Regions from separate parts of the Streptomyces sp. NPDC006197 genome, predicted to be linked through region 1. Evidence: riboswitches for the same ligand, from Rfam matches in the RefSeq annotation. Region 1 holds a riboswitch; each other region holds the start of a gene.

The links. A riboswitch is a leader RNA that binds a small molecule or an ion and turns the genes downstream of it on or off. The one in region 1 is predicted to bind cyclic di-AMP.
Region 2: it holds a riboswitch for cyclic di-AMP, as region 1 does, so the genes downstream of both, ABZ318_RS05180 (C40 family peptidase) here and ABZ318_RS03390 (M23 family metallopeptidase) in region 1, are expected to answer to the same signal.
Region 3: it holds a riboswitch for cyclic di-AMP, as region 1 does, so the genes downstream of both, ABZ318_RS21090 (M23 family metallopeptidase) here and ABZ318_RS03390 (M23 family metallopeptidase) in region 1, are expected to answer to the same signal.
Region 4: it holds a riboswitch for cyclic di-AMP, as region 1 does, so the genes downstream of both, ABZ318_RS09540 (transglycosylase family protein) here and ABZ318_RS03390 (M23 family metallopeptidase) in region 1, are expected to answer to the same signal.

The regions. Positions count from the first base shown of each region.
Region 1 is NZ_JBEXSZ010000007.1:565-7,964, reverse strand. Features, by position in the region: gene ABZ318_RS03410 (electron transfer flavoprotein subunit beta/FixA family protein) at 1-755, shown strand, start outside; gene ABZ318_RS03405 (electron transfer flavoprotein subunit alpha/FixB family protein) at 819-1,781, shown strand; gene ABZ318_RS03400 (aldolase/citrate lyase family protein) at 1,938-3,227, shown strand; partial or broken gene ABZ318_RS03395 (serine/threonine-protein kinase) at 3,373-4,005, shown strand; gene ABZ318_RS03390 (M23 family metallopeptidase) at 4,093-5,190, opposite strand; cyclic di-AMP (ydaO/yuaA leader) riboswitch at 5,202-5,366, opposite strand; gene ABZ318_RS03385 (PP2C family protein-serine/threonine phosphatase) at 5,579-6,790, opposite strand; gene ABZ318_RS03380 (hypothetical protein) at 6,900-7,055, opposite strand; gene ABZ318_RS03375 (MerR family transcriptional regulator) at 7,077-7,400, opposite strand, start outside.
Region 2 is NZ_JBEXSZ010000010.1:64,650-72,049, forward strand. Features, by position in the region: gene ABZ318_RS05170 (ATP-dependent Clp protease proteolytic subunit) at 58-675, shown strand; gene ABZ318_RS05175 (hypothetical protein) at 683-988, shown strand; cyclic di-AMP (ydaO/yuaA leader) riboswitch at 1,389-1,510, shown strand; gene ABZ318_RS05180 (C40 family peptidase) at 1,514-1,990, shown strand; gene ABZ318_RS05185 (ATP-binding protein) at 2,133-2,570, opposite strand; gene ABZ318_RS05190 (8-amino-7-oxononanoate synthase) at 2,741-3,919, opposite strand; gene bioB (biotin synthase BioB) at 4,063-5,310, shown strand; gene ABZ318_RS05200 (adenosylmethionine--8-amino-7-oxononanoate transaminase) at 5,303-6,583, shown strand; gene bioD (dethiobiotin synthase) at 6,764-7,400, shown strand, end outside.
Region 3 is NZ_JBEXSZ010000065.1:35,667-43,066, reverse strand. Features, by position in the region: gene ABZ318_RS21095 (GntR family transcriptional regulator) at 23-706, opposite strand; gene ABZ318_RS21090 (M23 family metallopeptidase) at 895-1,665, opposite strand; cyclic di-AMP (ydaO/yuaA leader) riboswitch at 1,678-1,843, opposite strand; gene ABZ318_RS21085 (pitrilysin family protein) at 2,044-3,441, opposite strand; gene ABZ318_RS21080 (pitrilysin family protein) at 3,438-4,793, opposite strand; gene ABZ318_RS21075 (DNA topoisomerase IV subunit A) at 4,975-7,400, shown strand, end outside.
Region 4 is NZ_JBEXSZ010000021.1:47,459-54,858, forward strand. Features, by position in the region: gene ABZ318_RS09520 (Ppx/GppA phosphatase family protein) at 1-543, opposite strand, end outside; gene ABZ318_RS09525 (DUF501 domain-containing protein) at 540-1,079, opposite strand; gene ABZ318_RS09530 (septum formation initiator family protein) at 1,102-1,572, opposite strand; gene eno (phosphopyruvate hydratase) at 1,663-2,949, opposite strand; gene ABZ318_RS09540 (transglycosylase family protein) at 3,268-3,993, opposite strand; cyclic di-AMP (ydaO/yuaA leader) riboswitch at 3,997-4,170, opposite strand; gene ABZ318_RS09545 (transglycosylase family protein) at 4,429-5,394, opposite strand; gene ABZ318_RS09550 (cytochrome P450) at 5,570-6,853, opposite strand; gene ABZ318_RS09555 (globin domain-containing protein) at 6,941-7,400, shown strand, end outside.

The sequences.
Region 1 (7,400 bases):
ACGTGCCCGACGCCACCGGCGACCGGCACTTCGCCGATGACCTGACGGTGGACCGCGACGACGTCGACGGCCTGCTGTCGGAGCTCGACGAGTACGCGGTCGAGCAGGCGCTCCAGATCTCCGAGGAGGCCGACGACGCCGAGGTCACCGTCCTCACCGTCGGTCCCGAGGACGCCAAGGACGCGCTGCGCAAGGCGCTGTCCATGGGCGCCGACAAGGCCGTCCACGTCGAGGACGACGACCTGCACGGCACCGACGTCATGGGCACCTCGCTGGTGCTGGCCAAGGCGATCGAGAAGATCGGCTACGACGTCGTCATCGCCGGCATGGCCTCCACCGACGGCACCATGGGTGTCCTCCCGGCCATCCTCGCCGAGCGCCTGGGCGTCCCGCAGGTCACCCTGCTCTCCGAGGTCAAGATCGAGGACGGCGTCGTCACCGGCCGCCGCGACGGCGACACCGCCTCCGAGCAGCTCCAGGCCTCGCTTCCGGCCGTCGTCTCCGTGACGGACCAGTCGGGCGAGGCCCGCTACCCGTCCTTCAAGGGCATCATGGCCGCCAAGAAGAAGCCGGTGGAGTCCCTGGACCTCTCCGACCTCGAGATCGAGGCCGAGGAGGTCGGCCTGGAGGGCGCGTGGACCGCGGTCGACTCCGCCGCCGAGCGTCCGGCCCGCACCGCCGGCACGATCGTCAAGGACGAGGGCGAGGGCGGCAAGCAGCTGGCCGAGTTCCTCGCGAGCCAGAAGTTCATCTAGCCGCTGGGCTCGCGCGAGCCGCTGAAGTCCGCCCCCTTTTCGTTCGCAGGAGATTGAAGTCCCATGGCTGAGATTCTCGTCTACGTCGACCACGTCGACGGAGCCGTCCGCAAGCCCACCCTGGAGCTGCTGACCCTCGCCCGCCGCCTCGGCGAGCCGGTCGCCGTCGCGCTGGGCAACGGCGCCGCCGACACCGCCGCCGTCCTCGGCGAGCACGGCGCCACCCGCGTCCTGACGGCCGAGGCCGCCGAGTTCGCCGACTACCTCGTCGTCCCCAAGGTCGAGGCCCTGCAGGCCGCCTACGACGCCGTCTCCCCGGCCGCCGTGCTCGTCCCGTCCTCCGCCGAGGGCAAGGAGATCGCCGCCCGCCTCGCGGTGCGCATCGGCTCCGGCATCATCACCGACGCCGTGGACCTGGAGGCCGGTGACGAGGGCCCGGTCGCGACGCAGTCCGCGTTCGCCGCCTCCTTCACCACCAAGTCCCGCGTCTCCAAGGGCACTCCGGTCATCACGGTCAAGCCGAACTCGGCCCCCGTGGAGGCCGCCCCGGCCGCCGGCGCCGTCGAGGCGCTGACCGTCTCCTTCTCGGAGAAGGCCACCGGCACCAAGGTCACCTCCCGCACCCCGCGCGAGTCGACCGGCCGCCCCGAGCTGACCGAGGCCGCGATCGTGGTCTCCGGCGGCCGCGGCGTCAACGGCGCCGAGAACTTCGCGATCATCGAGGCCCTCGCCGACTCCCTCGGTGCCGCCGTCGGCGCCTCGCGCGCCGCCGTCGACGCCGGCTGGTACCCGCACTCCAACCAGGTCGGCCAGACCGGCAAGTCGGTCTCCCCGCAGCTGTACATCGCCTCCGGCATCTCCGGCGCGATCCAGCACCGCGCGGGCATGCAGACCTCGAAGACCATCGTCGCCATCAACAAGGACGCCGAGGCTCCGATCTTCGACCTCGTCGACTACGGCGTCGTCGGCGACCTCTTCGACGTCGTCCCGCAGCTCACCGAAGAGGTCAAGTCCCGCAAGGGCTGATGACCTGCGGTTCTGTCGGTCCCGGGGGCCGCACGGCGATCTGTCGCCGTGCGGCCCCCGGCCGTTTCGGACAACCATTGACGCAGGTCCCGGCCGCCTACTAACTTCGCTATACGGATTGTTGATTCCGTGAAGCGGAAAACAGGAGGATGCAGGATGGGTCAGCAGGAGAAGGTGTCGACGAGCCTCGCGGGCGCGGTCAGCGAGGGCATCAGCGCCTCCCTCGCAGCGGTGGACGCCGAGCTCGACCGCCGCTACCCGGGGGACCCGGGCACCCGCCAGCCCGTCCACACCGTCTACGTCCCGGGCAACGCCTTCGACGCCGACACCATCCGCTCCTGGGGCGACCAGGCCCTCGCCGCCCTCGACGAGCACGCCCCCGACGCCGCCTCCTTCGCCGCCGTCCTCGGCCTCTCCGACGACCTCGCCGAGGACGTCTACGGCCGCGTGCGCGCCAAGCTGGAGCGCGAGCCCATCGAGGACCTCCGCGTCGACTTCGAGGACGGCTACGCGGGCCAGGACGAGGACCAGGACGCGGCCCGCGCCGCCCGCCTGATCTCGGAGGCGTACGAGAACGGCACCGCCGCCCCGTACATGGGCATCCGGATGAAGTGCATGGAGGCCGCCGTACGCGACCGGGGCATCCGCACCACCGACGTCTTCCTCACCGGCCTCCTGGAGAACGGCGGCCTCCCCGACGGCCTCGTCCTCACCCTCCCCAAGGTCACCTACCCCGAGCAGGTCTCCGCCTTCGTCCGCCTCCTGGAGTCCTTCGAGAAGGCCCACGGCCTCGACGCGGGCCGCCTCGGCTTCGAGATCCAGATCGAGACCAGCCAGTCCATCCTCGCCAGCGACGGCACCGCCGCCGTCGCCCGCATGATCGGCGCCGCCGAGGGCCGCGCCACCGGACTGCACTACGGCACCTTCGACTACAGCGCCTGCCTCGGCGTCTCCGCCGCCTACCAGGCCAGCGACCACCCGGCCGCCGACCACGCCAAGGCGATCATGCAGGTCGCCGCCGCCGGCACCGGCGTCCGCGTCTCCGACGGCTCCACCAACGTCCTCCCCGTCGGCTCCACCGAGCACGTCCACGAGGCCTGGCGCCTGCACTACGGCCTCACCCGCCGCGCCCTCTCCCGCGCCTACTACCAGGGCTGGGACATGCACCCCGGCCACATCCCCACCCGCTACGCCGCCGTCTTCGCCTTCTACCGCGAGGGCTTCGAGACCGCCGCCAAGCGCCTCTCCGCCTACGCCAACCACGCCGGCGGCGACGTCATGGACGAGCCCGCCACCGCCAAGGCCCTCTCCTCCTACCTGCTGCGCGGCCTCCAGTGCGGCGCCCTCGACACCGCCGAGGTCGACGCCCTCACCGGCATGACCCGCGCCGACCTCGAGCGCTTCGCCGCCCCGCGCCGAGGCGACCTGACGGCGACCGCCCAGTAGCCGGTCCCCCACAGGGAGTCCACCGCCGCCCCGTACCCTGTACGCGTCCAACGCAGCCACAGGGAACGGGGCATCGGTGTCATCGGGGGAGTACGAGCGGCTCGCGGGCCGCTACAGAACGGTGCGGCAACTCGGGCGCGGCGGCATGGGCGTCGTCTGGCGCGCGGTCGACGAGGTCCTCGGCCGTGAGGTGGCCGTCAAGGAACTGCGCACCTACAACGACGCGTCGGGCCCCGAACTGGAGGACCTGCGGCTGCGGATGCAGCGCGAGGCGCGAGCGGCCGCCCGGGTCCGGCACCCCGGAGTCATCGCCGTCCACGACGTGACCGAGCACGAGGGCCGCCCCGTCATCGTCATGGAACTCGTCGACGGCCCCTCCCTCGACGGCGTCCTCGGCGAACGCGGCACCCTCGACCCCAGGGAGGCCGCGCAGATCGGCGCCGCCGTCCTGGAGGCGCTGGCCGCCGCCCACGACGTGGGCGTGCTCCACCGCGACGTGAAGCCCGGCAACGTGCTCCTCGACCGCGGGGGCCGGGTCGTCCTCACCGACTTCGGCATCGCCACGATGGACGACCCCGGCGACGGCTCCGCCACCCATCTGACCCGCAGCGGAGAGATCGTCGGCTCGCTCGACTACCTGGCGCCCGAGCGCGCCCAGGGGCAGCAGCCGGGGCCCGCCTCGGACGTCTGGGCGCTCGGCGCCACCCTGTACGCGGCCGTCGAGGGCGCCTCCCCGTTCCGCCGCACCTCCACCTGGCAGACCCTGAACGCCATCGTGGTGTCGGAGGTGCCCAGTCGGCGGAGGGAGGTCATGCGTGGATCAACCGCTCCCGCCGCCGGGCCTATTCCGTGCGAGCCCCGGAGGTCAGAGGCTCAGGCCCTTGGAGCGGAGCCAGGACGCCGGGTCGATGCCGTCGCCGCCGGCCGTGTGGACCTCCATGTGGAGGTGGGCGCCGGTGACGTTGCCGGTGGCGCCGACGCGGCCGACGGTCTCGCCGGTGGAGACGGTCTGGCCGGCGCTGACCAGCATGGACGAGAGGTGGCAGTACCAGACCTCGGTGCCGTCCTCCAGCTCCAGGACGATCCGGTAGCCGTAGGAGCCGGACCAGCCCGCCGACTTGACGGTCGCGCCGTGGACCGCCTTGAGCGGGGTGCCCGTGGGCGCGGCGAAGTCGAGGCCGGTGTGGTAGCCGGAGGACCACATCGAGCCGGACTGCATGTAGGTGGCGGTGAGGGTGTACGAGGAGACCGGCAGCGAGTAGCTGGCGGCGAGCTGGGCGAGGCGCTCGGCCTCGGCCTTCGCGGCGGCTTCCGCCTCCGCCTTGGCCTTGGCTTCCGCCTCGGCCTTCGCCTTCGCCTCGGCGGCCGCCTTCTCCGCGGCGGCTTCCTTGGCCACGGCCTCCGCGGCGGCCTTCTCGGCCGCGGCCTTCTCCGCGGCGGCCTTCTCGGCGGCGTCGGCGGAGGCCTGCTGCTGCTCGGCCTGCTGGAGGATGCGGGCGCGCAGGGCCTCGCCCGCGGCGGGGGCGGCGGTCTGCTCGGCCTGTCCGGTCGCCTGGTCGGCCGCGGTGGTGTAGGTGGCGGCGGTGAGCGGGTTCGGGTTGGTGCGGGCCGCGGTGACGGGCGCGTTGTCCTCCTCGGGGAGGAGGTCGCCGACGCCGGGGAGGTCGTGGGCGTCCGGCAGGTCCAGGTCGGGGAGGTCCGGCAGCGATATGGCGACCGGGGGCTTCTCCTGCGCGGTGGCGAGGCCGCCCGCGCCGACGGCCGCGATGACGCCGACGCCGAGGACGGTGGAGGAGCGGGCGAAGTTGGAGCGCTGCTTGACGACCCGGTGCCGACCGCCGGAGCGGCTCTCGGCGCGGAGGGAACTCTCGGTGGGGTTCCACTCGGTGTCGGGGGCGGCGGGGCCCGCACCGCTGCCGAAGGCATCGAAGGGGGCTTCGGGTGCGGGAGTGTTGGACGCCACGGGGGCGCGCTCCTTTCCTTCCTTCTCGCCTACCGGGTTAGCTGACGGGTTCGGAGCAGGAAGGTCTCCTACGGGCTCGACCGCGCGCGTGCGTGGTTCACACGGGTGCGAAGGGGCCCGATTCACCCCAAGTGGTGGTTCCCCGGTTCCTTTTCAGGATTCGGCGCGTGCGCACGGTGCCGCCTCTTGCGACGGCTGGGACGACCGCGCTGCGTTATCGAACGTTAATAGACAGGGGGTCCCGATTCCAAGCCGTCCCCCTTGATCATTCATTGAATTGATGGTGTATCGCCCGAGTTGACCCCCCTTCAGAGAGGTGTGAAGCGGCAAGGGCGAAACCCTCACGATCTGACGTTATGTCAATTGTTATCGCAGTGACACCCTGCGACTACGGCCGGTGACCGGACCCGCCCGGCGGCACCACCGGCATCGTCCGGCGCCGCTCGGGCTGCCCCGTCGCCGGGCGGCTCACCGCGAGCAGCGCCATGTCGTCCGTCGACCCGCCGCCCGTGTGGAGCCGTACGTCGTCCACGAGCGCGTCGAGCAGCTCCTCGGGCCCCGGGAAGATCCGGCCGGCGAGACGCGCCGCCGGATCGTAGAAGACGCCCTGCGCGTTCCGCGCCTCCGAGAGGCCGTCCGTGTAGAAGAGCAGCGTCGCGCCCGGCGGGAACGGCCGCGCCTCCGCCCGGTCCGGCCACGCCGCCAGGTCGCCCATGCCGAGCGGCAGCGCCGCCTCGCCCGGCTCCAGCGTCTCGAGGCGCCCGTCCGCGTGCAGCATCAGCGGCGGCGGGTGCCCCCTGTTGACGACCCGTACGAAACCGCCGAAGGTCCCGCTCCCGTCGGTGCGCGGGATCTCGGCCAGGACGGCCGTGGTGAACCCCTCGAAGGCGTCAAGCCCGTGCCGGCGGGTGCCCTCCCGGGCCAGGGCCCGCTCCAGGCGCTGCGCCACACCCTCCAGGGTCCGCTCCTGCTCGGCCGCCTCCCGGAAGGCCCCGATGACGACGGCGACGGCCTCGACCGCGTCCATCCCCTTGCCCCGGACGTCCCCGACCACGAGCCGCACCCCGTGCGGGGTGTCCTGGACGGCGAACAGGTCGCCGCCGATGAACGCGTCGGCCTGCGCCGCCTCGTACCGCGCCGCGCACTGCAGTCCGCCGATCCGCTCGGCGGGCGTCGGCAGCACCGCCTTCTGCGCGGTCTCGGCGATGACCCGCGCCGAGGCGAGCCGCTCGCCGCTGCGGCGCACGACCCGGTTGATGAGGAGGGCGAGCGCGGAGACGGTGAGGACGGTCAGGGTCTCGGTGAGGGCCGGGACCTCGTCGGCCGTGCCGTTGTAGAGGTGCAGCCCCACGGAGGCGAGGACGGCGGCGATCCCGGTGAGGAGGGTGGTCAGCGTCGAGAAGAAGGGCGCGGCGATCAGCGGGGCGGCGGAGAAGAGCGGCGACGCCGTGTACGCGGGCGGGGTCGCCAGGTCGAAGACGACACCGCCCACGATGACCAGCGAGGGCAGCGCGCGGATGAACCGCCGGGCACCGCCGTACTCGGGGCGGCCCTCGCCGCCCCGCCGCCCTCCGCCCGCCGCTCCTAGGGGGTTCCCCACCTGTGCTCTCCTGCCCGGTCCGACCCGGCCGCGGTCCGCACCGCGCCCTCCCAGGGTGGCCGCCGCCGCCGGGGGCGGCGACTCCCACGGGGCCGAGTGGCGTACGGGGTCAGCCGGCCGCGATCCGCCCGCCCCGGGCGAGGAGCGCCATCGCCGCCGCGCACCCCAGACCCACCGCACACAGCAGCGGCCCCGCGCCCGTCGCGAGCGAGGCGGCGATCAGCGTCGGCAGCGACTGCGCGAAGGCGGGCGCGGTCTCGGCCACCGTTCACTTCGGACGGGTCCCTCAGAGGTTCCGCTCCGCGTAGACCTTCATCGCGTCCCGGACGAGGACCGCGGTGCCCTCGCCGTGCTTGTCGTAGTTCGCGGTGAACCGCGGGTCGTCGACGTACATCTGCCCGAGGCCGATCAGGTACTCCTTGCTCGGCGTCACGGTCGTCGACAGCCACGCGACCTGGCGCCGCGCAATCGCCTGCACCTCGTCGCTGTCGGCGGCCAGGCCGTCTCGCGCCGCCTTCCCGAAGTCGCGGGCGATGCCGGCCTGCTCGTCCATGAACGCCTTCTTCTGCGCGTCCGTGAGCGAGCGCCACCAGCGGTCGCCCTCCTCGTA
Region 2 (7,400 bases), on a different contig from region 1:
CATCTTACGGCCTGTACGTCCTGTACATTTTTTACAGACAGCTGGAGGTGCTCAGCCATGGACGCCCGCCATGTCCTGCCCGAGTTCACGGAGCGGACGAGCTTCGGAACCCGGACCCTCGACCCGTACTCGAAGCTCCTCGAATCCCGGATCGTCTTCCTCGGCACGCCGATCGACGAGACCTCGGCCAACGACGTCATCGCCCAGTTCCTGCACCTCGAATACGCGGCCCCGGATCAGGACATCGCGCTCTACATCAACTCCCCCGGCGGCTCGATCAGCGCCATGACCGCCATCCACGACACGATGCGGACGCTCGCCTGCGACGTGGAGACCACCTGCCTGGGGCAGGCCGTGGCCACCGCCGCCGTCCTGCTCGCCGCCGGCACCCCCGGCAAGCGGCACGTCCTCCCCGGCGCCCGGATCACCCTCCGGCAGCCGGCCATGGACGAGCCCCTCCAGGGACAGCCGAGCGACCTCGACATCCACGCCCGCGAGCTGCTCCGGCTGCGCGCCCTGACGGCCGGGATGCTCACCGAGTACACCGGGCAGAGCCGGGACCGGATCGACGCCGACCTGGACCGCCTCACCGTCCTGGACGCACCCGCGGCCGTCGCGTACGGGCTGGTGGACCACGTGATCACGAGCCGGCGCGACGCCGGCGCGGCGCGGTGAGCCGGCCGTGGTGCCCGAGCTGCCTCCGCTGCCCGCACTGACGCGGGCCGAGGGCGAGTTGATCGACGCGTACCTCGAAGTCGTCGACCTCCTGGGGAAGATCAACCCATCCAGGGGTACGCATACCTATGGGGCACTACGGGCGGCACAAGCGCTGGTGGGGCGCGCGGAGGCGCTGCGCGAGGCTCTGACGGTCATGCATATGCGGGGCGAGAGCGAGGTGCACGCGGACACCCTGGCGCGCGCCCTGCGGGTGTTGGACGGCGAGCGTCGCGCCGACCGCGTCACCGTCCCCCGCGCACGGGCGAGTTGACATTCCGGCATGTCGTGTCGAGGTCCGTACGGCCGACAAGCAGCGCAGGATCGCTCCCTCGTTCGGCGTAGTCGACGAGTCGACATATGTGCGGGGTGAGTTGCGCAACAGGTGTACGCATCTGGCGGAATGGGGCGTTCCACCGCTGGTGCGGGGCTCGTGGGCCAAACCTCCGAGGATCACGAAAGCAACCTGTCCACCCGAATGGATCAGTCGTGAGGAGCCTCACATATGGCCGTTTCAACTCGGATTTCGACCTGGGTGTAGGTCAAGATCCCTGTCGACGACAAGCCCCCGCCATCCGAGGCGGGGCGGTCCGGGCGGACGCCGAGTCCTGCCGCCGTCCCGGACGTCTGGTCGACAGGAGTGGATCGGCAGGAGTGGAGGACCCGAGCAGTACGGGACGTACGCGCTGTTTCCGCAGCGGGGCCGTCCCTTGGGGTGAAGCCGCAGCCGCGGCCGGGCATCTTCGCCAGCCCGAACCCGACAGGTCATCCTTCGCAGGCGGCTGACGAAGGGTTGCGCATGACTGCGCAGATGCACGTCCCGTCCCTGCTGTCCCGGGCCGGAGCCGTCTCGGCTCTCACCCTCGCCGCCGTCGGCGGCACGATGCTCGCACCCGGTGCGGCACCCGAGGCCCAGGCAGTGACCACCTACGCGAACAAGGCACTGAGCGTCGCCGCGTCCAAGAAGGGAGCCCCCTATCGGTACGGGAGCGCCGGACCCTCCCGGTTCGACTGCTCCGGTCTGACGCTCTACGCGTACAAGAAGGCGGGCAAGTCGCTGCCTCGCACCGCGCAGCAGCAGTACAACAAGACCCGGCACATCTCCGCGTCCAGCAGACAGAAGGGGGACCTGGTCTTCTTCCACTCCGGCGGGAGGGTCTACCACGTGGGCATCTACGCCGGCAGCGGGAAGATCTGGCACTCACCCAAGACGGGATCCTGGGTGAAGCTCGACAAGATCTGGTCGTCGAAGGTCTACTACGGCCGCGTCCGATGACGACGCCCGCCGGGCACTGACCCGGTCTCGGGCCTCGGGGGCCTGTGACCCCGCCCCGGGGGTGCGGTGGCGCCGCCGCACCCCTGCGCCGGGGAACAACCCCTAGGGGGCGTCTTGCCGACCCTGATCCGCCGGACAGGCCCTAGACGTACGAAGCGGCCGCCTGGGTCCACGGGAGCGTGATCCAGACGGTCTTGCCGCCCTCCTCGGTCGGAGTGACCGAGAGACGGCCGCCCGCCTCCGCCGCCAGGGAGCGGATGATGACCATGCCCCGGCCGTTGTCCTGCTGGACCGCCGCCGGAAGACGGCGCGGCCAGCGCGGATGGCTGTCGGTGACGCCGATGTGGAGGCGCTCCTCGCGCTCCAGGCGGACGTCGACCGTGAAGGTGGGCGACTGCCCGAAGGTGTGCAGGACGGCGTTGGTGGCCAGTTCCGAGACCATCAGGCGGATCGCGTCCGCCAGGTCGTCGGCACCGTCGAGGCCCCATCCGTCGAGGACCTCCGCGACGTACCGCCGGGCGGTGGGGACCGACGCGGGGTTGCTCGGCAGCGTGACGGATGCTTCCTGGTGGTCTGCCATGGCGACGCTGTCCCTTTCCCGCCGGGGCTTCGGCCCCGGATCGCGCTACGCGTCAGGGTCCCACCGATCGTGCCGCCCCGGCAGGCGTTCCACCAAGATATGTCCCCATCTGTCGCCCGAAGCGGTGAACTCTGCTGCCGGGGAACGTCCTTGGACCTCCCGACGGGTCGTCAGAACGCCGGGGCGGTCCGCAGGATCGTCTCCACCGCGCGCCCGATCTCCGCGTCCGTCAGATCGGCCCGGGCCGTGAGGCGCAGCCGCGAGATGCCGTCGGGGACGGACGGGGGCCGGAAACAACCGACGGCGAGGCCCTGTTCGCGGCAGTCCGCCGCCCAGCGCAGCGCCGCCTCCGGGGAGGGCGCGTGGACCGAGACGACGGCCGCGTCGGGCCGGGCGGAGGTGAGCCCGGCCTCCGTGAGCAGCCGGTGCAGCGCCCCGGCGACGGCGCGGGCCCGCTCGGCGAGGCCCGGTTCGGCCGCGATCAGGCGCAGGCTCGCGAGCGCTCCGCCCGCGGCGGCCGGGGCGAGCCCGGTGTCGAAGATGAAGGTGCGGGCCGCGTTCACCAGGTGCTCGATCACCCGGGCCGGGCCGAGGACGGCACCGCCCTGACTGCCCAGGGACTTGGAGAGGGTGAGGGTGGCGACGACGTCCTCGTCGCCCGCGAGCCCGGCCTCGTGCAGGGCGCCCCGGCCGCCGTCGCCGAGGACGCCGAAGCCGTGGGCGTCGTCGACGACCAGTCCGGCGCCGTGCGCGCGACAGGCCTCGGCGAGCCCCGGGAGCGGGGCCTTGTCGCCGTCGACGGAGAAGACGGAGTCGCTGACGACCAGGGCCCGGCGTCCCGGGTGCGCGTCCAGGGTCTTGGCGACGGCCTCGGCGTCGGTGTGGGGGACGACGGCGGTCTCGGCGCGCGCGAGGCGGCAGCCGTCCACGATCGAGGCGTGGTTGGAGGCGTCGGAGACGATCAGGGAGTCCCGGCCGCCGAGCGCGGTGAGCGCGGCGAGGTTCGCGGTGTAGCCGGAGGAGAAGACGAGGGCCGCTTCGAAGCCGCAGAACTCGGCGAGTTCGCGCTCCAGCCGGGTGTGCAGCCGGGTGGTGCCGGTGACGAGCCGCGAGCCGGTGGAGCCGGCGCCCCAGCGCCTGGCCGCCTCGGCCGCCGCCTCGGTGACCTCGGCGCGGCGGGTGAGGCCGAGGTAGTCGTTGCCCGCCAGGTCCAGGAGGTCCGACTCGGCAGCCCGGGGCCGCAGCGTCCGGACGAGACCGGCCTCGGCCCGGCGGCGCGCCTCGGCGTCGGTCCAGTCGAAGGCGGTGCGGCGCGGGTCCGCGGCCCGTGCGTCGTCGTCCCGTGGCATGCGGCGATCCTTTTGTAGGCAGCGCACAGACCCTAACCGCAGCGTGCCGAGGTCGGGATGTGGTCATCCACACACCTCGATCGGGGGCGTTTGTTCGGTTCCTCCTTGGCCCGGGGGCGGGCGGTAGGCAAGGATCTGCGGTTATGGACCTGCTGAACACGCTGGTGGAGAAGGGGCTGCGGCGCGAGCTGCCGACCCGTGAAGAAGCGCTCGCCGTGCTGGCGACCTCCGACGACGAACTGCTCGAGGTGGTGGCGGCGGCCGGCAAGGTGCGCCGTCAGTGGTTCGGGCGCCGGGTGAAGCTGAACTACCTGGTCAACCTGAAGTCCGGTCTCTGTCCCGAGGACTGCTCGTACTGCTCGCAGCGGCTCGGCTCGAAGGCGGAGATCCTCAAGTACACCTGGCTGAAGCCGGACGAGGCCTCGCAGGCCGCGGCGGCGGGTGTCGCGGGCGGTGCCAAGCGGGTCTGCCTGGTGGCGAGCGGCCGCGGCCCGACGGACCGGGACGTGGAGCGCGTCGGGAAGACGATCGAGGCGATCAAGGAGCAGAACGAGGGCGTCGAGGTGTGCGCCTGCCTCGGTCTGCTCTCGGACGGCCAGGCGGAGCGGCTGCGGGAGGCCGGCGCCGACGCGTACAACCACAACCTGAACACGTCCGAGGCGACGTACGGGGACATCACCAAGACCCACACCTACGCGGACCGCGTGGACACCGTGCAGAAGGCGCACGCCGCCGGTCTGTCGGCCTGCTCGGGTCTGATCGCGGGCATGGGCGAGAGCGACGAGGACCTGGTCGACGTCGTCTACGCGCTGCGCGAGCTGGACTCGGACTCGGTGCCGGTCAACTTCCTGATCCCGTTCGAGGGCACCCCGCTCGCCAAGGAGTGGAACCTCACCCCGCAGCGCTGCCTGCGGATCCTCGCGATGGTCCGGTTCGTCTGCCCCGACGTCGAGGTGCGGATCGCCGGCGGCCGTGAGGTGCACCTGCGGTCGATGCAGCCGCTGGCGCTGAACATCGCGAACTCGATCTTCCTCGGCGACTACCTGACCAGCGAGGGCCAGGCCGGCCAGGCCGACCTGGACATGATCGCGGACGCGGGCTTCGAGGTGGAGGGCGCAGGCACGACCACCCTGCCGAAGCACCGCGCGGACGCGCTCGCGGCGGCGGGCGCGACGGGCGGCTGCGGCTCGAAGGCCTCGGCGGGCTGCGGCTCGGAGGCCTCCGCGGACGGCGCGGGCTGCGGTGCGCACGCGGAGGAGGGCGGCGGCTGCGGTCCCTGCGGCGGTCACGCGGCGCCGGCGGCCGAGGAGGCTCGCGTGAACGAGGCCCGCACCGACCTGGTGGCCGTGCGCCGCCGGGGCGCCGGCACGGACCTCGCGCCGAATGCGTAACGACGAGCTCCTCGCCCTGGACCGGGCGCACGTCTGGCATCCGTACGGCCCCATGCCGGGCCGGGCGGAGCCGCTGGTCGTCGCGTCCGCGTCCGGTGTGCGGCTCCGGCTCGCCGAACCCGTCGAGGGACAGGCCGAGTTGGTCGACGGCATGTCCTCGTGGTGGTCGGCGGTCCACGGCTACAACCACCCCGTGCTCAACGAGGCGGTGCGCGGTCAGCTGGAGAAGATGAGCCACGTCATGTTCGGCGGGCTCACCCACGAGCCGGCCGTCCGGCTCGCCGCCCGGCTCGTGGAGATCACCCCGGAGCCGCTGCGGCACGTCTTCCTCAGCGACTCGGGCTCGGTCTCCGTCGAGGTCGCGGCCAAGATGTGCCTGCAGTACTGGCGTTCCCTGGGCCGCCCCGAGAAGCAGCGGCTCTTCACCTGGCGCGGCGGCTACCACGGGGACACCTGGCAGCCGATGTCCGTCTGCGACCCGCAGGGCGGGATGCACGAGCTGTGGTCGGGGGTGCTCCAGCGGCAGGTGTTCACGGACGCGCCGCCGGCCGCGTACGAGGAGTCGTACGCGGAGCTGCTGCGGACCCGGATCGCCGAGCACGCGCACGAACTGGCCGCGGTGGTCGTGGAGCCGGTCGTGCAGGGCGCGGGCGGCATGCGCTTCCACGACCCGGCGTACCTGCGGGTGCTGCGCGAGGCCTGCGACGCGCACGACGTGCTGCTCGTCTTCGACGAGATCGCGACCGGCTTCGGGCGGACGGGCACGCTGTTCGCCGCCGACCAGGCCGGGGTCTCCCCCGATGTGATGTGCGTGGGCAAGGCGCTGACCGGCGGTTACCTGTCGATGGCGGCGACGCTCTGCACGAGCCGCGTCGCCGACGGGATCTCGCGCGGCGAGGTCCCGGTCCTGGCGCACGGGCCGACCTTCATGGGGAACCCGCTCGCCTCGGCGGTCGCCCTCGCCTCCATCGACCTGCTGCTCTCCCAGGACTGGCAGGTCGAGGTCAAGCGGATCGAGGCGGGCCTGCGGGACGGGCTCGCCCCGGCGGCCGACCTCCCGGGCGTCCGCGAGGTGCGGGTGCTCGGCGCGATCGGCGTCGTCCAGCTCGACCACGAGGTCGACATGGCGGCGGCGACGCGCGCGGCGGTCCGTGAGGGCGTCTGGCTGCGCCCGTTCCGCGACCTGATCTACACGATGCCGCCGTACGTGACGGGCGACGAGGACGTGGCGAGGATCTGCACGGCGGTGAAGGCGGCGGCACAGGCGGGCTGACCTCTCCCGTTGTGGCGGGGCCGCCCCCCGTTGTGGGCAATCGTTCCGCAGGGCGAAGGGGGTCCCCCCTGCTCGGGCGAAGCCGAGAGCTTGGGGGAGGGTGGGCACAACGGAACGGCGCCCTTGCCGGTGCCAGAGGCTCCCGCGCCCTGACCCGCACCGAACAAGAAAGGACGCCCTATGGGCATCATCGTCATCAGCGGCACCGGCACGGAGATCGGCAAGACGATCGTCACGGCCGCCGTCGCCGCCGTCGCCACCACCGCAGGAAGGTCCGTCGCCGTCCTGAAGCCCGCCCAGACCGGCCTCGGCCCCGACGAACGGGGCGACGCCGACGAGGTCGTGCGCCTCTCGGGCGCCGCCGCCTCCGCCGAGCTGGCCCGCTTCCCGGAGCCGCTGGCCCCCGGGACGGCCGCCCGGCGGTCCGGGCTCGCCCCGGTCGGGCCCCGGGAGGTCGCCGAGGCCGCCCGGAAGCTGGCCGAGGACCACGACCTGGTGCTCGTGGAGGGCGCCGGCGGGCTCCTCGTCCGCTTCGACGAGGAGGGCGGCACGCTCGCCGACGCTGCCGCGCTGCTCGGTGCGCCCGTCCTGGTGGTGGCGCCGGCCGGTCTGGGGACGCTCAACTCGACGACCCTGACGGCCGAGGCGCTGCGGGCGCGCGGGATCGAGCAGCTCGGCGTGGTCGTCGGCAGCTGGCCGGCCGCGCCGGACCTCGCGGCGCGCTGCAACCTCGCGGACCTGCCGGAGGCCGCGGGCGCTCCGCTGCTCGGGGCCGTGCCGGAGGGTTCGGGCGCGCTCGGCCCGGCGGAGTTCCGGG
Region 3 (7,400 bases), on a different contig from region 1:
TTGTCTTTATACGGCGCGCGTGTTAATTCCGGGCACTCGTCGTGTTGACGGGATGTTGCGGGACCCTCACACGGCCGCGCCCCGGATTCTTCAGCCGGTGCAGCGGCAGTGAGCGCTCCGCGTGCAGCGCGGTCAGCGCCCGCGCCCGCTCGGCGTCGCCGCGCGCCACTGCGTCCACGATCGCGCCGTGCTCCGCCCAGGCCTCCACCGGCTGGACGGGCTGCTCCACGACGTGCGTCCAGGCGATCTTGTGCCGCAGCTGGGTGAGCAGCGCCGTGAGGGCCGGGCTCCCGGAGGCCTGCGCCAGGGTCTCGTGGAACCAGCCTCCGAGCGAGCGCAGGTCCTCGCCCTGGCCGCGCCTGGCCCGCTCCTGCCCCAGCCTGACCAGGCCGCGCAGCACCTTGAGGTGCGCCTCGGTGCGCCGCTGCGCGGCCCGGGCGGCGCCCAGCGGTTCGAGCAGCGCCCGCATGTCGAGGAGATCGGCGGCCTCCTGCTCGGTCGGCTCCGCGACCTGGGCGCCCGCGTGACGGCGGGTGACGACGAAGCCCTCGGACTCCAGGGTGCGCAGCGCCTCGCGGACCGGGACCCGGGAGACCCCGTACCGGCGGGCGAGTTGCTCCTCGGTCAGCCGAGCACCCCACTCGAACACGCCGGAGACGATGTCGTCCCGGATCGCCGTGCATACCGAATGCGCGGGAATGCGCATGTCCGACCTCCGCCTTGGTGCGCGCGAGACAATTCGAGCGGCGCCTGTTCTGCGCCGATCTTCGACTCTATTGCAGCACGCCGGAATTTCCGATGCCCCGACGGAATCCATGGCCGTCTTCCGGTCAGCGAAAAGCCCCGGCTCAGTACGAGCCGGGGCTTTTGCGACGCGGTGCGCGGCGGGCGGGATCAGACGTTGACGCCGCGGGCGCGGAGGTACGCGATCGGGTTGATGTCCGAGCCGTACTCGGGGCTCGTGCGCGCCTCGAAGTGGAGGTGCGGCCCGGTGGAGTTGCCGGTCGAGCCCGAGATGCCTATCTGCTGGCCCGGCTCGACGGTCTGGCCGACGTAGACCCCGATGGAGGAGAGGTGCCCGTACTGGGTGTACGTGCCGTCGTTCATCCGGATGACGATGTTGTTGCCGTACGCGCCGCCCCAGCCGGCCTCGACGACGGTGCCGGAGCCGACGGAGACGACCCGGGTGCCGTAGGCGGCGTGGAAGTCGACGCCGGAGTGGCTGCCGGAGGACCAGAGCGAGCCGCCGGTCTTGTAGCCGGTGGAGACGTACGAGCCGGCGACGGGAAGCTGGAAGGAGGCCAGGCGGCGGCGCTCGGCCTCGCGGGCGGCGCGCTCGCGCTCCAGGCGGATCTCCTTGGCGCGGGCCTCGGCCTTGCGCTTCGCCTCGGCCTGGACCTTCGCCTTGGCGATGGCCTCGTCGGCCTCCTGCTCCTGGGCGGCGGCCTGGGCGTTGATCCGGTCGACGAGGGAGTCCTCGGTGATCACCTGGGTGAGACCGGTGTCCTCGACGGAGCGGTGGTCCGTGTCGGCGGCGAGCGCCGGGGAGGCGAGGGTTCCGATGACGCCGGTGGTGGCGAGCGTCGCGGCGCCGGCGATGCCCGCGCTGCGGCGCGCCATCCGGCTCGGAGCACGATGCTTCCCGGTGGCACGGGTGAACGCCATGTAAGGGCTGATCCTTTCCTTCCTTCTCGCCTACCGGGTTAGCTGACGGGTTCGGAGCAGGAAGGTCTCCTACGAGCCCCTCCGTACGAGACGAAGGCGCCCGATTCACCCCAGGGACTGCGTGCGGGTCCCCGGCTCCCCAGGCTCGCGCCTGACGGGGACTCGGCGATGACTGTCCGATGCCGCGGTTGCGGCACGTGCAACTGACGAACAGCCGCCCCGACGCTATGCGGATCGTCTTTCAATCACCAACCGGACACGACTTTTGTAAGACATGCCACAGGGCAAACGATCACCCTTGATCCCAATACGGACAAAGCGGAGGACCCCGACGAACTATGCCGTCGGGGCCCTCCCGTTGTCGCCTCGGAGCCGGAATCAGCCCGTCACGACGGTCACTTCACCGATGCCGAGCGCACGCACCGGCTCCGCGATCTGCGCCGCGTCACCGACGAGCACGGTGACGAGCCGGTCCACCGGGAAGGCGCTGACCACGGCGGCCGTCGCCTCGACGGTGCCGGTCTCGGCCAGGCGCGCGTACAACTGGGCCTGGAAGTCGTCCGGGAGGTGCTGCTCGACCTGGTCGGCGAGCGTCCCGGCGACCGAGGCGGCCGTCTCGTACTTGAGGGGCGCCACCCCGACGAGGTTCTGCACGGCGGTCTCGCGCTCCGCGTCGGTGAGGCCCTCGGCGGCGAGGGTGCGCAGCACCTTCCACAGGTCCTCGAGAGCCGGGCCCGTGTTGGGGGTGTCGACGGATCCGCTGATGGCGAGCATCGCGGCGCCGTTCCCCTCGGCGTCCGAGCGGAGCACCTGGCCGAAGGCCCGCACGCCGTACGTGTAGCCCTTCTCCTCGCGCAGGACCCGGTCCAGACGGGAGGTCAGGGTGCCGCCGAGGCAGTACGTGCCGAGGACCTGGGCCGCCCAGACGCGGTCGTGCCGGTCGGGGCCGATCCGGCCGATCAGCAGCTGCGTCTGGACGGCGCCGGGGCGGTCCACGATGACGACCCGTCCGGTGTCGTCGGCGGTGATCGGCGGCATCGGGAGGGGCTCGGCCGGCTCACCGGTCCAGGCGCCCAGCGTCTCGGCGAGGACCTTGTCGAGGTCGACCCCGGTCAGGTCGCCGACGACCACCGCGGTGGCCGTGCCCGGCCGGACGTATGCGTCGAAGAAGGCGCGGACGGCGGCGGCGTCGATCGCGGCGACGGTCTCCTCGGTGCCCTGGCGCGGCCGGGACATCCGGGACTCCGCCGGGAACAGCTCCTTGGAGAGCTGCTTGGCCGCGCGGCGCGCCGGGTTGGCCGTCTCGTGCGGGATCTCGTCGAGACGGTTGCGCACCAGGCGCTCGATCTCGGTCTCCAGGAACGCCGGGGCGATCAGGGCCTCGGCGAGCAGGCCGAGCGCCTTGGGCAGCCGGGAGACCGGGACCTCCAGGGAGACCCGTACGCCCGGGTGGTCGGCGTGCGCGTCGAGCGTGGCGCCGCAGCGCTCCAGCTCGGCCGCGAACTCCTCGGCGCTGTGCTGGTCGGTGCCCTCGGAGAGCGCGCGGGCCATGATGGTGGCGACACCGTCGAGACCGGCGGGCTCGGCGTCCAGCGGGGCCGGCAGGAAGATCTCCACGGCGACGACCTGCTGGCCGGGGCGGTGGCTGGTGAGCACGGTCAGACCGTTGTCCAGCTTCCCGCGGTCCGGGGCCGGGAAGGCCCACGGCCTGGCTGCGCCCGGCCGGGGCTGCGGATGGAAGTCCATGCTGGTCAAAGACACGGCAGCGTCGGTCACTGGTCCGCTCCCTCTTCCTCGTCGCCGTCGGCGTTCTCGCTCTGCTCGGTCGCCAGGGGCTCGTAGACGAGCACCGCGCGGTTGTCGGGACGCAGCTTGGCCGCGGCGACCGCCCGCACCTCCTCGGCGGTGACGGCCAGGACGCGGTCGACGGCGGTCAGGGCGAGCTGCGGGTCGCCGAACAGCACGGCGAACCGGCACAGTTCGTCGGCGCGACCGGCGACGGTCCCGAGCCGGTCCAGCCACTCCCGCTCCAACTGGGCCTGCGCGCGCTCCATCTCCTCGGGCGTGGGGCCCTCCTCGGCGAACCGGGCCAGCTCCTCGTCGACGGCCGCCTCGATCCGCGGGACCTCGACGCCCCCGGAGGTCTTGACGTCCAGCCAGCCCAGCGAGGGCGCCCCGGCGAGCCGCAGCAGGCCGAAGCCCGCGGCGACGGCCGTACGGTCGCGGCGGACCAGGCGGTTGTGCAGCCGGGAGGACTCCCCGCCGCCCAGGACCGTCAGGGCCAGGTCGGCGGCGTCGCACTCGCGCGTGCCGTCGTGCGGCAGCCGGTAGGCGGCCATCAGCGCACGCGCCGGGACCTCCTCCTCGACGACCTCGCGCAGCTGCTCGCCGATGACCTCGGGCAGGTCGCCGGAGCGCGGCTCGGGCTTGCCGTCGTGGGCCGGGATGGAGCCGAAGTACTTCTCGACCCACGCGAGCGTCTGCGCCGGGTCGATGTCGCCGACGACGGACAGCACCGCGTTGTTCGGGGCGTAGTACGTGCGGAAGAAGTTCCGCGCGTCCTCCAGGGTGGCCGCGTCCAGGTCGGCCATGGAGCCGATCGGCGTGTGGTGGTAGGGGTGGCCCTCCGGGTAGGCGAGGGCGGTCAGCTTCTCGAAGGCCGTGCCGTACGGCACGTTGTCGTAGCGCTGGCGGCGCTCGTTCTTGACGACGTCCCGCTGGTTCTCCATGGACTCGTCGTCCAGGGCGGCGAGCAGCGAGCCCATGCGGTCGGCCTCCAGCCAGAGCGCGAGCTCCAGCTGGTGCGTGGGCATGGTCTCGAAGTAGTTGGTGCGCTCGAAGCTCGTCGTGCCGTTGAGCGAGCCGCCGGCGCCCTGCACCAGCTCGAAGTGGCCGTTCCCGTGGACCTGCTTCGAGCCCTGGAACATCAGGTGCTCGAAGAGGTGGGCGAGGCCCGTGCGGCCCTTGACCTCGTGGCGCGAGCCGACGTCGTACCAGAGGCAGACCGCGGCGACCGGGGTCAGGTGGTCCTCGGAGAGCACCACGCGCAGGCCGTTCGCCAACCGGTGCTCGGTCGCTGTCAGGCCGCCGGAGCCGGCCTCGGCCGTGGCCGTGTGACCCATGGGCATGTACGTCCCTTCGATCGCGATGTGAAAAAGTCCTGCCACTGTATGCAAGCGCGCCGACACCTGGCGAAGTTCCCGACCCTTCGTGATGTCCCTCTTCCGGGTCGCGGTCGGCGTTGTCGGTGGCACGGTCCACAATGGTCCGCGTCAGATCAACCTTGTTGGTGAAGGAGCCGCAGCCGCGATGGCCCGCCGCAGCACGAAGACACCGCCGCCGGACGACGCGTTCGAGGAGCGAATCCTCGACATCGACGTCGTCGACGAGATGCAGGGCTCCTTCCTCGAGTACGCGTACTCGGTGATCTACTCGCGCGCCCTCCCCGACGCCCGCGACGGCATGAAGCCCGTCCAGCGGCGCATCGTCTACCAGATGGGCGAGATGGGGCTCCGCCCCGACCGCGGCTTCGTCAAGTGCGCCCGCGTCGTCGGCGAGGTGATGGGCAAACTCCACCCGCACGGCGACGCGTCGATCTACGACGCGATGGTCCGCATGGCACAGCCCTTCTCCATGCGTCTCCCCCTCGTCGACGGCCACGGGAACTTCGGCTCCCTGGGCAACGACGACCCGCCGGCCGCCATGCGGTACACCGAGTCGCGGATGGCCCCGGCCGCGCTCCTCATGACCGAGTCCATCGACGAGGACACGGTCGACTTCGCGCCGAACTACGACGGCCAGGAGCAGGAACCGGTGGCGCTCCCCGCCGCCTACCCGAACCTGCTGGTCAACGGCGCGTCCGGGATCGCGGTCGGCATGGCGACGAACATGCCCCCGCACAACCTCGGCGAGGTCGTCGCGGCCGCCCGCCACCTGATCCGCCACCCGAACGCCGACCTCGAGACGCTGATGCGCTTCGTGCCCGGCCCCGACCTGCCGACCGGCGGCCGGATCGTCGGCCTCTCCGGCATCAAGGACGCGTACGAGTCGGGCCGCGGCTCCTTCAAGATCCGCGCCACCGCGACCGTGGAGACCGTGACGGCGCGCCGCAAGGGCATCGTCGTGACGGAGCTGCCCTTCACGGTGGGCCCCGAGAAGGTCGTCTCCAAGATCAAGGACCTGGTCGGCTCCAAGAAGCTCCAGGGCATCGCGGACGTCAAGGACCTCACCGACCGCAGCCACGGCCTGCGTCTGGTCATCGAGATCAAGAACGGCTTCGTGCCCGAGGCGGTCCTGGAGCAGCTCTACAAGCTGACGCCGATGGAGGAGTCCTTCGGCATCAACAACGTGGCGCTGGTCGACGGGCAGCCGCTGACCCTCGGCCTCAAGGAGCTCCTGGAGGTCTACCTCGACCACCGCTTCGAGGTGGTCCGGCGCCGCTCCGAGTTCCGCCGCACCAAGAAGCGCGACCGGCTCCACCTGGTCGAGGGCCTCCTCGTCGCGCTGCTCGACATCGACGAGGTCATCCGGATCATCCGGGAGAGCGAGAACTCCGCCCAGGCCAAGGAGCGCCTGATGGAGCGCTTCTCGCTGAGCGAGATCCAGACGCAGTACATCCTGGACACCCCGCTGCGCCGCCTCACCAAGTTCGACCGCCTGGAGCTGGAGACCGAGCGCGACCGGCTCAACGGCGAGATCGACGAGCTGACCGGGATCCTCGACTCCGACGCGGAGCTGCGCAAGCTGGTCTCGGCGGAGCTGGCGGCCGTCGCCAAGAAGTTCGCCACGGACCGGCGGACGGTCCTCCTGGAGTCGGCGGGCGCGCCCGTCGCGGCCGTGTCCCTGGAGGTCGCGGACGACCCGTGCCGGGTGCTGCTCTCCTCGACGGGCCTGCTGGCCCGGACGGTGACCGAGCACCTCCCGCCCGCGGAGGACGGCAAGCGGTCCAAGCACGACGTGATCGTCTCGGTGGTCGCGGCCACCCAGCGCGGTGACGTCGGCGTGGTGACCTCGGCCGGCCGGCTGCTGCGCCTCCCCGTGATCGACCTGCCGCAGCTCCCGGACACCGCGAGCACCCCGAACCTGGCGGGCGGCGCACCGCTGTCGGAGTTCCTCTCCCTGGAGGCGGACGAGACGGTGGTCTGCCTGACCACGCTCGAGGAGTCCTCGCCGGGCCTCGCCCTCGGCACGCTGCAGGGCGTGGTGAAGCGCGTGGTGCCGGACTACCCGGCGAACAAGGACGAGCTGGAGGTCATCACCCTCAAGGAGGGTGACCGGATCGTCGGCGCGACGGAGCTGCAGACGGGCGAGGAGGACCTGGTGTTCATCACCTCCGACGCCCAGCTGCTGCGCTACCAGGCCTCGCAGGTGCGGCCCCAGGGCCGTCCGGCGGGCGGCATGGCGGGCATCAAGCTCGCCGCGGGCGCCGAGGTGATCTCGTTCACGGCCGTCGACCCGGCGGCCGACGCCGTGGTCTTCACCGTCGCGGGCTCCACGGGCACCCTGGACTCCTCGACGGGCACGTCGGCGAAGCTGACCCCCTTCGACCAGTACCCGCGCAAGGGCCGCGCGACCGGCGGTGTCCGCTGCCAGCGCTTCCTGAAGGGCGAGGACGTCCTGACCTTCGCCTGGGCGGGCGCCACCCCGGCCCGCGCCGCCCAGAAGACCGGCACCCCGGTGGAGCTGCCCGAGGCGGACCCCCGCCGCGACGGCTCGGGCACGCCCCTGGCGAAGCC
Region 4 (7,400 bases), on a different contig from region 1:
CGCGGCGACCTCCTCGGCGGTCGGCGGGTCGTGCCGGACGTGCCGCTCGGTGAGCCGGACGCAGCCGATGTCGACGGAGCGGGCGGCCTCGACGTGCTTGTTGCCGACCACGAACTCGGTGGAGCCGCCGCCGATGTCCACGACGAGGCGCCGGTCGTCCCCGTGCAGTTCGCCGGTGGCGCCGGTGAAGGAGAACTCGGCCTCCTGGTCGCCGGTGATGACCTCGGGCTCGACGCCCAGGATCTCCACGACCCCGTTCACGAAGTCCGCACGGTTCTCGGCGTCGCGGGAGGCGGAGGTGGCCACGAAGCGGAGCCGCTCGGCGCCCCGCTCCTTGATGACCTCGGCGTACTCGCGGCAGGCCGCGAAGGTCCGCTCCAGGGCCTCGGGGGCGAGCCGGCCCGTCTTGTCGACGCCCTGGCCGAGCCGGACGATCGTCATCCTCCGGTCCAGCTCGATCAGCTCGCCCGTCTCCGGGTGGACGTCGGCGACGAGGAGGCGGATGGAGTTCGTACCGCAGTCGATTCCGGCGACCCGGGTCATTCCGAGGACTTCCCTTCGTCGGTGCAGGGGTTCACGCAGGGGCCCTTCGCCCACCACTCCGGCAGCATCGCGAGCGCCTCGTCGCCGAACGGGTTCACGCCCGGGCCCGCGGCCAGCGAGTGGCCGACGAGGACGTGCAGGCACTTGACCCGGTCCGGCATGCCGCCGGCGCTCGGGAAGCCCTCCAGGACCTCGATGGCGTCGCGGCGGGCGATGTAGTCCTCGTGCGCGGCCCGGTAGGCGGCGGCGAGTTCCGGGTCGGTGGCGAGCCGGGCCTGCATCTCCTTCATGACCCCGTTGGCCTCCAGGGTGCCGATGGCCGAGGCCGCCCGGGGGCAGGTCAGGTAGTACGTGGTGGGGAACGGCGTGCCGTCGGGGAGCCGGGGCGCGGTCTCGACGACGTCCGGGTTGCCGCACGGGCAGCGGTGCGCGATGGCGCGCAGGCCGCGGGGCGGGCGGCCGAGCTGGAGCTCGAAGGCGGCGATGTCCGTGTCGGTGGGCTCGGTGCGTTCGGTCTGCGGAGGGGGCGTTTCCATGTCTGCCTTGCTCGTCAGGTCGTTACGGGCGGTCGGCGTGGTCGACGCCGTCCCAGAGGTTGTCGTACCAGGGGCGGTCGGCCGCGCCCTGGTCGGCGCGGGGCCGTCGCTCCGCGTCGGGGTCGTTCACGGTGAAGCCGGTCTCGCCGGGCATCACGTAGTGCAGGTGCTCGCGGGCGAGGCGGCGGACGTAGGCCGGGTCCTGGAGGCGGGCCTTCTCGTCCTTCAGCTCCTCGACCCGCCGGGCGGCCTCGTCGGCCCTGCGCTCCTGCTCGGCGATCTCGCCCTGCTGGGAGACGTAGCTCCGCATCGGGTAGGCGAGCGCCACGACGAGGGAGCAGACCACGAGGGCGAGGAAGGCCGCGCGGCCGGTGAGCCGGGAGCGGCGGGCCTGACGGCGGGTCTGGGAGCGGTAGACACGGGCGGCGGTCTGCTCGCCGAGCAGTCTGATCCGGGTCGCGGTCGAGAACCGGTCCCGGTCCTTCGCGGCCATGTCGTGTCGCCTCCCCTGTTCACGCGTACGTCCCCGCACACGGTACGGGACCGAGTACGGGGACGGACGTAACTACAGCGTCAGGCGAGGTCAGCCCTTGAAGCGCGGGAAGGCGCTGCGGCCGGCGTAGACCGCGGCGTCGTCGAGGATCTCCTCGATGCGCAGCAGCTGGTTGTACTTGGCGACGCGGTCCGAGCGGGCCGGGGCGCCGGTCTTGATCTGACCGCAGTTCACGGCGACGGCGAGGTCGGCGATGGTGACGTCCTCGGTCTCGCCGGAGCGGTGGGACATCATGCACTTGAAGCCGTTGCGCTGGGCGAGCTCGACGGCGTCGAGGGTCTCGGTCAGCGAGCCGATCTGGTTGACCTTGACCAGGAGGGCGTTCGCGGTGCCCTCCTCGATGCCGCGGGCCAGGCGCTCCGGGTTGGTGACGAAGAGGTCGTCGCCGACGATCTGGACCTTGGAGCCCAGCTTGTCGGTGAGGATCTTCCAGCCGTCCCAGTCGTCCTCGAACAGCGGGTCCTCGATGGAGACCATCGGGTACGCGGAGACGAGCTCCTCGTAGTACTCGGTCATCTCGGCGGCCGAGCGGGACTTGCCCTCGAACTCGTACGCGCCGTCCTTGTAGAACTCGGAGGCGGCGACGTCGAGCGCGAGCGCCACGTCGGTGCCCGGGGTGTAGCCGGCCTCCTTGATGGCCTCGACGATGAGGTCGAGGGCGGCGCGGTTCGACTCCAGGTTCGGGGCGAAGCCGCCCTCGTCGCCGAGGCCGGTGGAGAGGCCCTTGCGCTTCAGGACGCTCTTGAGGGTGTGGTAGATCTCCGCACCCCAGCGGAGGGCCTCGGAGAAGGACTCCGCGCCGATCGGGGCGATCATGAACTCCTGGATGTCCACGTTGGAGTCCGCGTGCGAACCGCCGTTGAGGATGTTCATCATCGGAACGGGCAGCAGGTGCGCGTTCGGGCCGCCCAGGTAGCGGAAGAGCGGGAGGTCGCTGGCCTCGGAGGCGGCGTGCGCGACGGCGAGGGAGACGCCGAGGATGGCGTTGGCGCCGAGCGAGCCCTTGTTCTCGGTCGCGTCCAGGTCGAACATGGCCTGGTCGATCAGGCGCTGCTCGGTGGCGTCGTAGCCGACGAGCTCCGGGCCGATCTGCTCGATGACGGCGAGGACGGCCTTCTCGACACCCTTGCCCTGGTAACGGTTGGGGTCACCGTCGCGGAGCTCGATGGCCTCGAAGGCACCGGTGGAGGCACCGGACGGAACGGCAGCACGGCCGGTGCTGCCGTCGTCGAGGCCGACCTCGACCTCGACCGTGGGGTTGCCTCGGGAGTCCAGGATTTCCCGGGCTACGACGACGTCGATGGACGGCACGAGCATCTCCTTCTGGGATGTGACGCTGGATGTGACGCAAGGTCGGTGCAGGGTCGCTTGGCCTTGCGACAAGAGCCTAACCGGCTCGGGGGCTCCGGCCAGCCGGGCGCCCGCCCGCTGGGACGAAAAAGGACCCAAGGGCACGCATCCCGGGACGAAGGACCCCGGATCTACTGGACAGTAACCGCTGAAACCGCCACGTTCCCCGGAAACGGGGAACCCCGGTCCGGCGCGCACGGGGGAAGGGCACGCCGGACCGGGGTGGTCACCGCGGGAGGGTCGTCGGGGCCGCGTGAGCCGCCGGACTCACGCGAGCCGCCGGACTCACTTCAGGTGGAGCTGCTGGCCCGGGTAGATGAGGTCGGCGTTCTCGACGACGTCCTTGTTCAGCTCGAAGAGCTTGGCCCAGCCGCCCTTGACGCCGTGCGCCTGGGCGATCTTGCTGAGGGTGTCGCCGGTGACGACCTTGTACTCGCCGTCGCCCTTCTTGACCTTCTCGCCGGTCGGGGTGGTGACGGTCTTGGGGGCCTTGCGCTGCTCGCTGCGGGTGGTCGGCTGCTCGGCGCGACGCTCCTGCTGCTTCGGGGCGGCCTGCTGCTTCGGGGCGGCCTGCTGCGGGGCGGCCTGCTGGGGCTCGCTCTGCTGCGGGGCGCTCTCGGCGGCGCCGCCGTCGTAGGAGGCACCGGAGAGGCCGACGCCGCAGCTCGGCCACGCGCCCTTGCCCTGGCCCGCGAGGACCTTCTCGGCGACGGCGATCTGCTGGGACTTCGACGCCAGGTCGGCGCGCGGGGCGTAGGCGGTGCCACCGAAGGCGGCCCAGGTGGAGTTGGTGAACTGCAGGCCGCCGTAGAAGCCGTTGCCGGTGTTGATGGCCCAGTTGCCGCCGGACTCGCACTGGGCGACGGTGTCCCACTCGGCGGAGGTGGCGGCCGAGGCGGTGCCCGCGGTCATCAGCGGGGCGGCGACGGCGATGCCGGTGACGCCGACGAGCGCGGCGACCTGGGTGGCCTTGGAGGGACGACGGTGTTTGCCCTTGGCGGAAAACAGCATGGGGATTCTCCTCACCGACGCCTGTGAGGTGAGCTGTCGGGTTCGGGCCGGAAAGTTGCCCGGCCGCGTGTCCTTGCACGCGGCTTCACCCCAAGCCGGTCGTCGGCCGTCTGTCTCAACGGCCGGGACCGGCACTTACCTTGGGTCCCCCACTCCTGCCTTCGGCGCTTGCGCGACGACTGTTCCCATCGGCCGACGGCAGGATTCGGCGTTTCGGTCGACGGGGCCCGCGGTGGCGAGCGGTGACGACCGTAGACACAGACCCGCCGGAAGTTCAAAGAGGCTCATCGGGGAAAAATCGCCCTTGTCCACCCTCCGGCGGGCGGTGTTTGCGCAGGTGAGAGGTGACGGAAGCAAAGTTTGCGGACGCGACACGCCAGTTGGGGCGAAGAGACCCATGTCTCACTTGCCCAGAACCGGACATAAGCCCGCGAACTAACCGGCTGCCGTTGTCGAACCCACCGTCAGGTCAAGGCTCTGACCAGGGAGGATGAGGTTCGGATCGGTGCCCACCGTCTGCCGGTTGGCGTCGTAGAGGGCGGTCCAGCCTCCGGGGAGTTCGTTCTCCTGCGCAATGCCGGACAGGCTGTCACCCGGACGCACGGTGTATTCGCCCGTAGTGTCCTGACTGTCCGTTGCGCCCGAATCCTTCGCCTCGTCAGTCGCGGGCGTGGCGTCGACCTTTTCTCCCGCCTTGTCCGCACTCGAAGCGTGTCGACCCGATTCGGGCGAGCTGTCCGTCTCGCCGGATTCCTCCGGAGCGGCCTCGCCCCGGTGCTTGCCGGTGCCGGGCGTGGCCGACGGTGCGTCAGTCTCCGGCGTGCCGGACGAATCCGGTGTACCGGGCGTAACGGACGCGTCGGGGGTGCCCGGAGTCGTCGGCGCGGCGGGCGCGGTGGACGTGGCCGGCGCGGTCGGCGTGGCGGAGGTCGCCGGAGCGGTCGGCGTGGTCGGCGCCGTGGGGGTCGCGGAGGTGGCGGACCGGTCCGTCGTCCCGGTGGTCCCCGTGGGGGCCGTCGGCGTCCCGGCGGTGCGGCCGGACTCGGGAAGGGGGCCGGTGGGCGCCGTCGGGACGACGGTCGGGCCGGGGTTCACGCCGGTGGCCCTGCCGTCGTTGGTCAGACCGGCGATCGGCGCGCAGGTGGCCCACTCGGTGCTGCCCTTGGCGAGCGCCTTCTCGGCCACCGCGATCTGCTGGGCGCGGCTGGCCAGGTCGGGGCTGGGCGCGTAGGCGAGGCCGCCGTTGCGCTCCCAGCTGTCCTGGGTGAACTGGAGGCCGCCGTACATCCCGTTGCCGAAGTTGGCGCTCCACTGGCCACCGGACTCGCACTCGGCGACCCGGTCCCAGGTGGCGGCGTCGGCGGCGGAGGCGGATCCGGTGGCGAGCAACGGCAGTGCCATGGCGGATCCGGTCACGCCCGCGGCGACGACGATGGCGGGGGCCTGACGGGGGCGACGGTGTCGTCCGTTCCCGGAACGCATAAGAGCGCCTTTCGCGTGACGGCTGAGACTGCCGGGAAACGTAGCCGCATTCGAACGTCCGTCACAAGTCGATGGCGCCACGATCACACGAAGATCACATTTCTGATGGACCCTCAGTGACCAGGACCGGTACGGAAGGGGAGAACTCCACCGGAAGCGTGCGCAAACCACGCATGATGAGCCCACCGCGCCACCGCAGTTCGGCCGGATCGGCGGCAAGTCGCAGGTCCGGCAGCCGGGTCAGCAGGGTCGCGAGCGCCGTCTGCCCTTCGAGGCGGGCGAGCGGCGCGCCCAGGCAGTAGTGGATGCCGTGCCCGTAGCCGAGGTGCTGGTTGTCGCGCCGGGCGAGGTCGAGCGTGTCCGGCCCCTCGAACCGCTCCGGGTCCCGGTCGGCGGCGGCGAGCACCACGAGCACCGGGTCGCCCGCCGGGATCTCCTGGCCGCCGATGGTCAGCGCCCGCGTCGCGTACCGCCAGGTGGCCATCTCCACGGGCCCGTCGTACCGCAGCAGTTCCTCGACGCCGGTCTCCAGGAGGCCGGTCTCCCCGGCGGCGAGCGAGGCCTGGAGCCGCTCGCGCTGCCCGGGGTGGCGCAGCAGCTGGTACACGCCGTTGCCGATGAGGTTGACGGTCGTCTCGAAGCCGGCGAACAGCAGGATGAAGGCCATGGCGGCGGCCTCGTTCTCGGTGAGGTGCTCGCCGTGGTCGGAGGCCTTGATGAGCCCGGAGATCAGGTCGTCCCCCGGGTCGAGCCGCTTGCGGTGGATCAGCTCGGCGAGGTAGCCCCGCATCTTCTTCACCGACCGGGCGACCCCGCCGCGCGGCCCGCCGCCGTGCCGGATCATCATCCCGGCCCAGTCCCGGAAGTCGTCCTGGTCCTCCTCGGGCACGCCGAGCAGGTCGCAGATCGCGTAGATGGGCAGCGGGAAGGCGAACTCGTGGATGAGGTCGGCGCTCCCCCGCGCCACGAAGGAGTCGATGAGCCGGTCCGTCAGCTCCTGCACGCGCGGGGTGAACTCGGCGACCCGGCGCGGGGTGAAGGCCTTCGAGACGAGCCGCCGCAGCCGGGTGTGGTCCGGCGGGTCGATGTTGAGCAGATGCGTCATCAGCTCGGCCTTGCGCTCGCCGGGGATGCCGGTCTTCCCCTTCGCGTGCGGGGACTCGTCGTGGTGCGCGGGGTTCTTGGAGAGCCGCTGGTCGGCGAGGGCCTGCCGGGCGTCCGCGTACCGGGTCACGAGCCAGGCCTCGACCCCGCTGGGCAGCGTCGTCCGGTGGACGGGGGCGTGCTCCCGCAGCCAGGCGTAGGCGGGGTACGGATCGCTGGCGAACTCCCAGGTGAAGAGCGTGGGAGCGGGGGCGGGACCGGGGGGCGTACTCACGGCACGACCGTACAGGGCCGCCCGGAAGGAACGTTTCGTGGAGATCCTGTGACCAAGCGGTACAGGTCGTGCCCTAGATTCCTGTCAGTGGATCCCCAGCTGCTCAGAAGCACGTTCGCGGTCGTCGAGAGACGCGCCGAGCACGCCGTCACGTTCTTCTACTCGCACCTCTTCTGGCACAACCCCGGGGTGCGCGAGCTCTTCCCCGAGGACATGCTCCCCCAGCGGGACCGGCTCTTCGCCGCGCTCACGCACGTGGTGACCCGTCTGGAGGACCCCGGGCTCGCGGCCTACCTCGGGCGGCTGGGCCGCGACCACCGCAAGTTCCTCGCCTCCCCCGCGCTGTACGCGGCCGTCGGGCAGAGCCTGCTCGCCGCGTTCGCGCACGCGGCCGGCGCCGCCTGGACGATCGAGGCGGAGAAGGCCTGGAGCGAGGCGTACGGGCACGTCGCCGATCTGATGCTGGCGGGCGCCGACGCGGCGGCCGGGGCCGGGGAGCCCGCCTGGTGGGACGCGGACGTCGTCCGCCACGAGCGGTACGGCGACG